One region of the Sinomonas sp. B1-1 genome, then DNA from elsewhere that is predicted to be linked to it. Evidence: riboswitches for the same ligand, from Rfam matches in the RefSeq annotation. Region 1 holds a riboswitch; the other holds the start of a gene.
The links. A riboswitch is a leader RNA that binds a small molecule or an ion and turns the genes downstream of it on or off. The one in region 1 is predicted to bind S-adenosylmethionine.
Positions count from the first base shown of each region.

Region 2: linked by a shared signal. The riboswitch ahead of ACQ5BE_RS09365 (MFS transporter) and the one ahead of ACQ5BE_RS03865 (aminotransferase class V-fold PLP-dependent enzyme) in region 1 are both predicted to bind S-adenosylmethionine.

Region 1 is NZ_JBCHVF010000001.1:823,596-827,911, reverse strand. It holds gene ACQ5BE_RS03875 (Nramp family divalent metal transporter) at 1-17, opposite strand, end outside; gene ACQ5BE_RS03870 (class I SAM-dependent methyltransferase) at 137-901, opposite strand; gene ACQ5BE_RS03865 (aminotransferase class V-fold PLP-dependent enzyme) at 970-2,391, opposite strand; SAM riboswitch class IV at 2,426-2,539, opposite strand; gene hisN (histidinol-phosphatase) at 2,616-3,437, opposite strand; gene rsgA (ribosome small subunit-dependent GTPase A) at 3,503-4,316, opposite strand, start outside.
Region 2 is NZ_JBCHVF010000004.1:169,191-173,506, reverse strand. It holds gene ACQ5BE_RS09370 (LLM class flavin-dependent oxidoreductase) at 1-833, opposite strand, end outside; gene ACQ5BE_RS09365 (MFS transporter) at 830-2,170, opposite strand; SAM riboswitch class IV at 2,207-2,322, opposite strand; gene ACQ5BE_RS09360 (sensor histidine kinase) at 2,407-3,420, opposite strand; gene ACQ5BE_RS09355 (glycosyltransferase family 87 protein) at 3,477-4,316, opposite strand, start outside.

The DNA of each region.
Region 1 (4,316 bases):
TTCACCGTCCTGCTCACCTTCAGCCTCTCTGCTGCGGGCTCCAAAGGTGTTAGCCAGCCCTCGGAACCTCTTTTCGGTCTGCCTAAACCTTAGGCGGCCCAGAAGATGAGGGCAAGCGGCTGGCCCCTTCCGCCCGCTATGCGGGGGACGGGACGGCGCGCCAGACCTGGGTCAGATAGGGGAGCGCGAGGACCTCGCCGGGGCTGTGCCCGAGGTGCTCGAAGAGGTACCACGCGAGGTTCGACTCGACCTTGGCGCGGTGGCGCGCATCGGCGCGGAGGTAGTAGCTGCGCGACTTGGTCAGGTCCACGATGCCCTCCGGCGTGATGGGGTCCTCCCACCGGATGACAGCAGACTCCCAGCCCGTGAGCTCGGGGCCCGACGGCGGGTGGTAGTCGGGCTTGTGGACATCGCCGGCGTGCATGATGCGGGAGAGCCGGTGCACCCACGGCACCGCCGTGTCGAGCTGGTTCCAGACGAGGCCCGCCCGGCCGCCGGGGCGCAGGAGCCGCACGGCCTCCCGCGTGGCGGCCTTGGCATCGAACCAGTGCCAGGCCTGGGCCGCGACGACGAGGTCCGCGCAGCCGTCGGGAAGCCCAGTGGACTCGGCAGGCGCGACGACGCAGTGCACCCCCGGGTAGCGGCGGCCGAGTTCGGCGAGCATGTCCGCGGACGGGTCCACGGCGGTGACCTCGAGCCCCTGCCGGGTCAGGAGGCCCGTGAACTTGCCCGTGCCGGCCCCGAGGTCGACCGCGGTCTCCGCGCCCTCGGGGACGAGCCACGCCACCGCCTCCGCGGGGTACCCTGGCCGGACCCTCTCATAGTGCGCCCCGCCGGCCTCGAACGCGCTGGCGAGCTCGCGCCGTCGTGCGTCGTCCAGCTTCGGCCCGCCGCGTGCCATTCCCTGCCTCCCTCGTGAACTGCCGAGCCCACTCTATTGCGGCGTGGGCAGCGGCGCCCCCGGCGGGGTCAGGAGTCCGTGAGACAGGGGGCTGCGCCCGCGGTGCCGGGAGTGTTGGGCGCCCATGCGGGGAAGGGCCGCGAGTCGTGGGCGGGCACCCACCGGCCGGCGTCGACCGCGTAGTCGATCCCGAGCCCGTCCTCGACGAGCCCTCGCACTCCCGCCACAAGGCGCTCGACGTCCTCCAGCCGGGACCCGACCCCGAAGCTCGCGCGCAGCGAGCCCGACGGCAGCCCGAGGCGCTTCAGGAGCGGGTGCGCGCAGAACCGGCCGTCGCGCAGCCCCACGCCGTGCTCTGCCGAGAGGCAGGCGGCCACCAGCCCGGCGTCGTGGCCGGCCACCGAGAAGTTCACGACGCCGATAGCCTCCTCGGAGTCGTCGAACAGCCGGTGGACGGTGACGGCGTCGATCTCCGCGAGCCCCTCCAGGAGCGCGGCACGCAGCTGCTGCTCGTGCCGCTGCCACGCGGCCTCGTCGAGGGAGCCGAGGACCTCGGCCGCCCGGGCGAGGGTGGCCGCCCCGAGGACGTTGGGGGAGCCGGCCTCGTGCCGGGCCGGACCGTCCGCCCAGGCGACCGCGTCGAGGCGCACCTCCCGAACGGCGCCGCCGCCGGCAAGGTGGGGAGTGCCGGCGTCGAGCCAGTCGGCGCGGCCCACGAGGACGCCGCTGCCGAACGGCGCGTAGAGCTTGTGGCCCGAGAACGCCAGGTAGTCGATCTCCCCGCACGTCCCTGCGGCGGCCATGTTGATCCGGCGGTGCGGAGCCAGCTGGGCTGCGTCGACGACGATCCGGGCACCGTGCTCGTGCGCGATCGCGGCGAGTTCGGCGATGGGGAGGACTTCGCCCGTGACATTGGAGGCGCCCGTGACCGCGAGGAGGCCCACGCCGCCGTCGGACAGCGAGTTCCGGACCCGCTCGAGGGTCTCGGCCAGGCTGGGCGCGGCGACGACGCTGCGGTGCGGGCGCGCCTGCCAGGGCAGGAGGTTCGCATGGTGCTCGATGTCCAGGTACAGGACCTCGCTCCCGGCCGGGACGCATCCGGCCAGCAGGTTGAGGGAGTCCGTCGTGTTGCGCGTGAACACCACCGCGTCGTCGGGCCGTGCCCGGATGAACCTGCGGACGGTCCCGCGGGCATTCTCATACAGGCTCGTGCTGATCTGCGACGCATACCCCGCACCCCGGTGGACGCTCGCGTAGAACGGCAGGACCTCGGTGAGATGGTCGGCAACGGCAGCGAGCGACGGGGCGGAGGCCGCGTAGTCGAGGTTCGCGTACCGGACCTCGCCGCCGCCCACGAGCGGCGCGCGCAGGTCGTCGCCCACGACGGCGAGCAGCGGCTCGAGCGCGTCGGCGTACCGGTGGGGCGGGGTGGCGCTCGTGCCGACGGCTGTGTCGACGGCGTGCAGCAGGGAGGGCAGGACAGGGCTCATCGGCATTCCTCGTGACCGTGAGGGACCCGTGGCGGGTCCGCGCTTGCCGGGTCCGCTCCGGACCGGCCTGGTCGTCACCCGGGGCACCCCGCCGCGGTGGGAGGGTTGCCGGCCAGCAAACCGGGGTTTAGCGCTGGCACTCGTGACCTGTCCACGAGACTAGGCCACGGGGTGCGGAGGGTGCATCCGTGGCCGTCGAGCGTGTCGCATTGTGACAGCGCGTGTCAGGGCGCCTCCGAGACGGGCTCGCGCTCGGGGTTGAGACGGCCGAGGACCTCCGAATGGAGGATCCCGTTGGTCGCGAGGGCGTTCCCGCCCCACGGGCCGTCCTCCCCGTCCAGGGACGTGAAGCGCCCGCCCGCCTCCTTCACGATCGGAACCAGGGCCGCCATGTCGTACAGGGCGAGCTCGGGCTCGGTGGCGATGTCGACAGCTCCCTCCGCGACGAGGCAGTACGACCAGAAGTCCCCGTACGCTCGCGTCCTCCACACGTCCTCGGTGAGGCCGATGAAGCCGTCGAGGCTCCCTCGCTCCTTCCATCCCGAGAGCGAGGAGTACGAGAGCGAGGCGTCCTCGAGCCGCGCCACATTGGAGACCTTCAGGCGCGTCGCCGAGGCGAGCGAGCGGCCGGTATAGGCGCCGGCTCCCTTCACCGCCCACCACCGGCGGCCGAGGGCCGGCGCGCTCACCACGCCCATGACGATCTCATCGCCGTCCGCGAGGGCGATGAGGGTGGCCCACACGGGCACGCCGCGGACGAAGTTCTTCGTGCCGTCGATCGGGTCGATGATCCACCGGCGCGCCCCGTGCCCCGTCGTGCCGAACTCCTCGCCGACCACGGCGTCCCGAGGCCTGGAGCGGGCAAGCTGGCCGCGGATGGCCTCCTCCGCCGCCCGGTCCGCGTCCGTCACCGGCGTGAGGTCGGGCTTCGTGTCGACCTTGAGGTCGAGGGCCTTGAACCGCTCCATGGTCTGGGCATCGACCGAGTCCGCCAGCACGTGGGCCAGCCGGAGGTCGTCGTTGTACGTCTCGGGCGCTTGCGTCATGGACCCCACGCTATCGCTTCGCGCCCTGCCGGAGCGGGAGGCTCCGCGTGGAAGACGGGGGCCCGCTATGCGCCGAGCTCCTTGGCGTCCTGCGCCTCCTCGCGCGAGCCGCTGCCGAGCAGACGGCGCAGCGACGCGAGGCGGGCCGGACCGGCGTCGCCCGCGTTGCCCTCTGCGACCCACGCGTCGAGCCCGCAGCCGACAGCCGCGGCGTCGTGGCGGCAGCCCCGCTCGCACGCCGCGGTGCCCGGTTCGAGGTCGGCGAAGGCGTGCAGGATCCGGTCCGGGTCCACGTGCGCGAGGCCGAACGACCGGATCCCCGGGGTGTCGATGATCCAGCTCCCCGGCGGAGCCTCGGAGAGGCGGAGGGCAAGCGCCGACGACGAGGTGTGGCGACCGCGCCCGGTCACGGCGTTCACGCCTCCGGTGGCCCGGTCGGCGCCGGTGAGCGCGTTGACCATGGTCGACTTGCCCACACCCGAATGGCCGAGCAGCACCGTCACGTGCCCGTCGAGTTCCGCGCGCAGCTCCGCGACGGCCTCCGCGTCCAGCCGGGCCGAGGAGCCGTCAGCCCCTCGCGCATCGATGCCGGCGCCCGCTGCTGCCTCATCCGCCGGGGCGTCGTCCGCCGGGGCCTCGTCCGTCTCGGCGGTGCGGCTCACGACGACGGTCAGCGGAAGGTGCTCGTAGGTCGCCAGGAGCGGGGCCGGGTCCTTCAGGTCCGCCTTGGTGACGAGCAGGAGCGGCTCGATCCCGGCGTCGTAGGCGGCGACGAGGGCCCGGTCGATGAAGCCTGTGCGGGGCTCGGGGTTGGCGGCCGCCACCACGATCACGAGCTGATCGGCGTTGGCGACCACGACGCGCTCGATGGGGTCTGTG
Region 2 (4,316 bases), on a different contig from region 1:
AAGGCCTTGACCGACTCCGGGGCGCGCCCGGCCGCGGCCAGCTCGGCGCGGAGCCCGTCCGTGTACTTGCGCGCCTGGGCCGGGGTGGAGGCGGCGAAGAACACGGCCTCGGCGTGCCGCCCTGCGAAGGCGCGCCCGCGCGCCGACGCGCCGGCCTGGAACAGGAGCGGGGTCCGCTGCGGGGATGGCCCCACGAGCGCGGGCCCGGGCACCCGGTACACGTCGCCGTCGTGCCCGATCCCCCGCACCCCCGCAGGGTCCACGAACACGTTGGCCGCGGCGTCCGCGAGCACCGCCCCGTCGTGGACGGAGCCCTCCCAGAGCTTGTAGACCACGTCCATGAACTCCTCGGCGCGGTCGTAGCGCTCGTCGTGCGGGATCTGGGTGTCGAGGCCGAGGTTCCTGGCGGCCGACTCCTGGTACGAGGTCACGATGTTCCACCCGACGCGCCCGCCGGTGAGGTGGTCGAGCGTGCCGAACTTGCGGGCGAGCAGGTACGGGTGCTCGTAGGTGACCGAGGCCGTGACCCCGAAGCCGAGCCGCTCCGTGGCGGCCGCGAGGGCCGAGACGATGAGCAGCGGATCCAGCGTGGGGTACTGCACGCCCCCGCGCACGGCGGCGTCGGCGGAGCCCCCGTAGACGTCGTACTGGCCGAGGATGTCGGCGAAGAAGATTCCATGGAACCCGCCGTCCTCGAGTGCCTTCGCGAGGTCCGTCCAGTACCCGAGCTCGGCGAACCGGTGCGCCCCGGAGTCGGGGTGGCGCCACAGCCCGGGCGACTGGTGCACGGGCACGAGCATCTCGAAAGCGTTGAGGAGCAGCGGCTTGGTCACGAGGCCTCCTTGAGTGCGGTCTGGGCAGCGCGTCCCCGGACGGGGTCCTTCGCAGCAAGTGCGGCGGCGGTGGTGAGGATCGCGAGGAACACGAACCAGCCGCACACGAGCCACGGCTGACCGCCGCCGGCCTGCAGGAGCGAGGCAGCGACGAGCGGGGTGATCGCGGCGGAGAGGACGGTGCCGACCTGGTACCCGAAGGACACTCCCGAGTAGCGCAGCTCGGTGGGGAACTGCTCGGCGAACCACGCGGCCTGAGGACCGTAGATGGCGTCGTGCAGGATGTTCATCCCCACGAGCAGGACGAGGGGCAGGAACGCGAGGTTCCCGTGGTCCAGGAACCAGAAGAACGGCCAGATGAGCACCGCGACGCCGATTGCGGCGCCCACGGCGATCCGCTTGCGGCCGATCCGGTCAGAGAGCCAGCCCCAGAACGGGCCCGAGAAGAGGCCGATCGCCGAGACGATGAGGATGGCGGTGAGCCCCGACGCCGTGTCCTCGCGGCGGTCCTTGAGGTAGCCGAGGATGTAGACGGTCATGAGGGTGTAGATGGCCGGCTGGACCAGGCGCAGGCCGACCGTGACGAGGATCCCGCGCGGGTGCTCGCGGAGCACCCGGACCACCGGCCGCGCCACGACGCGGTCCTGTTCCTGCACGGCGGTGAACTCGTCGGCGTCGGTCACCCCGAGACGGATCCACAGCCCGACCAGCACGAGGGCGCCCGAGAACAGGAAGGGGATGCGCCAGCCGAAGGTCTGGAACTGGTCGGCGGTGAGGAAGGCCTGGGCGAGCGCGTAGGCACCGGTGGCCAGCAGCATGCCGGCGGCGGAGCCGACCTGCGTGAACGAGCCGAAGAAGCCGCGCTGTCCCGCGGGGGCGTGCTCCACGGAGAGCAGGGCGGAGCCGCCCCACTCCGCGCCGGCGGAGAGGCCCTGGATGAGCCGCAGCAGCACGAGCCCGGCCACGGCGAGGATGCCGATCGCGGCATAGTTCGGCAGGACGCCGATGAGGGTCGAGGCCACGCCCATGGTCAGGAGCGACCACACGAGCAGCGCCTTCCGGCCGATCCGGTCGCCGAGGTGCCCCGCGATCACCCCGCCGAGGGGCCGCGCCACGAAGCCCACGGCGTAGGTCGCGAATGAGGCGAGGATGCCGACAAGCGGCGAGGCGTCGGGGAAGAACTGCTTGTTGAACACGAGCGCGGAGGCCGTGCCGTAGAGGTAGAAGTCGTACCACTCGATGGTTGTCCCGACGAACGCCGAGGCGAGGATGCGCCGCTTGGCGCGGAGCGTCGCCCCGAGCCCGGCGCGGGCGGGTGCGGTCAGCTGTGTGGCCATGGAGGTCCTTCGTGTCACGGCGTCCAGCTCCGCGGGGCGCCATACTTACGACGCCGGTCTGCCGGCGCCGTCGAATCCTCACCTGGAGCACCCCGCTACAGCAGGAGGGTTGCCGTCCGGCCAGCCAGGGCTTGCCACCGGATCTCTTGATTCTTCTTCAGGATTGTTCCGAGGCACGCCGCGGCCCCGCAAAGCGCCTCGTCACAAAGCGCAAAACTGCGGGGCCGGGGTCCTGGTCAGTGGCCGTCCGCAGTGGGGGTCCCGGGCGTGCCGATGCTCACGGTGACACGCGTGCCCTCGCCCGGTGCCGAGGCGACCGCCATGGCCCCGCCGGCCTCCTCGACGCGCTCCCTCAGCACGCGCAGCCCGTTCTCGCGCGCCGCGCCCCCGGCCGCATCCGTCGGGTCGAAGCCTGCGCCGTCGTCGCGGACCTCGAGCGTCACCTCGTCCTCGAGGTAGGCCAGGCGCACGACGGCGGTGCTCGCCTGCGCGTCCTGCCAGACGTTCGCGAGGCTCGCCTGGGCGGCCTTGAGGAACGCGTCCTCCGCGGCGTCGGGCAGGGCGCGGGAGGTCCCTTCGAGGTCGAAGCGGCAGGTGAGGCCCGTTCCCCGCGCTGCCGATGCGGCGGTGGTCCGCTCGCACAGCGTCCGGAGGGCCTCTGCGAGGCGGGGGTCCTGGCGCTGCGCGGCCGGCTGCCGGACCGAGGCCTCCTCCCGCGGCGGCTTGGGTGCGGGTTCGGTGCGCCGGGCGGCGGCAGGCGTCGCCTCGACGGGCGCGGGTGGCGCGGGCTCCTCGCGTGGGGTGGGCTGTGATCCCGGCACCGGCTCGTCAGCCGGCTGAGACGGGAGCGGGAGCTGAAGCTGGACGAAGAACAACGGGATGGCGACCCAGACGAACTCCGCGCTGACGGCCACGAGCACGGCCCACAGCGCGCACATCCCCGCGAGCCAGTGCAGCCGGTACTGCGCCGGCTCGAAGGGGAGGCCCTTCGCGGGCCATTTCTGGAGCACGGTCCCGGCCGCGTACGCCGCCCCGAGGAGTCCGGCGAGGGGAAGCACAATGCCTGGTGCGGCCCCGGCTGCGTCCGGGGCCAGGGCGCGAACAGTCCCGATCAGGAGCAGGAGCGCGAAGGCCACGTGCAGTGCCGTGGGGAGCCAGCGGAGGACCCGCTCGGCCGGCGTCGCGGGGGGATCTGGGGAAGGCTGGGGAGTCTGGGCTGCCGTTGCTGGGGGGCTTGAGCGGCTGAACATGGCCCCGAGCCTACCGGCGGCCGCCGCGCGCGCTCGGGACATCGCCCGGAGCTTCCTCAGAGACGGACAGGAGCCTTCCGGCGCTGTTCCCACCAGCTGCGCAGGCTGTCGAGGGTGACGACGTCGGGGGCGCCGTCGAACGCGCCGCCCTGCGGGTCGTCCTGGCGGCTGCGGCGGATGGGGTCGCCCGCGGGGTTGTAGATGTCCATGACGACCTTGACGCACAGGTACACGAGCGCGCCCATGTGCGCGAGGATCGCGCCGACATAGTAGGGCGAGTCGATGTTGTTCTGGGGCGGTCCCCCGCTGGTCCACTGCCCGAGGTACATCCAGACTGCCGCCCAGTGGACGGCCTCGATGGCCATCCAGATGAGGAAGTCCCGCCAGCGGGGGCGAGCCAGCGCGAGCAGCGGGATGAGCCACACGACGAACTGCGGAGAGTACACCTTGTTCGTCAGGATGAACGCCGCCACGACGAGGAACGCGAGCTGCGCGAGCCGCGGACGCCTGGGGGCGTGGAGCGCGATCACGGCGATCACCGCGCACAGGAGCACGAGCGAGACGGTGACCATCGCGTTGATGCCCGGGGCGTCGAGCATGATCCAGTGGAGCCGCTCGGCGATGAGGTTCCAGGCGAAGTAGATCGAGGAGAAACCGGCCGGGCGCTCCCTGGTGAAGTCGAGGAAGTACCCCCAGCCGCGCGGGTTCATGAGGAAGATCGGCAGGTTCACCGCAATCCAGGCCCCTGCCGTTCCGGCGACTGTGAGCAGGAGCGGGCGGTACTTCCCCGTACGGACCGAGAGCACGAGGATGGCGCCGAGCACGACGATCGGGTACAGCTTCGTGGCCGTCCCCAGACCGATGAACACCCCGGCCCACACCGGCCGGTGCCGGGC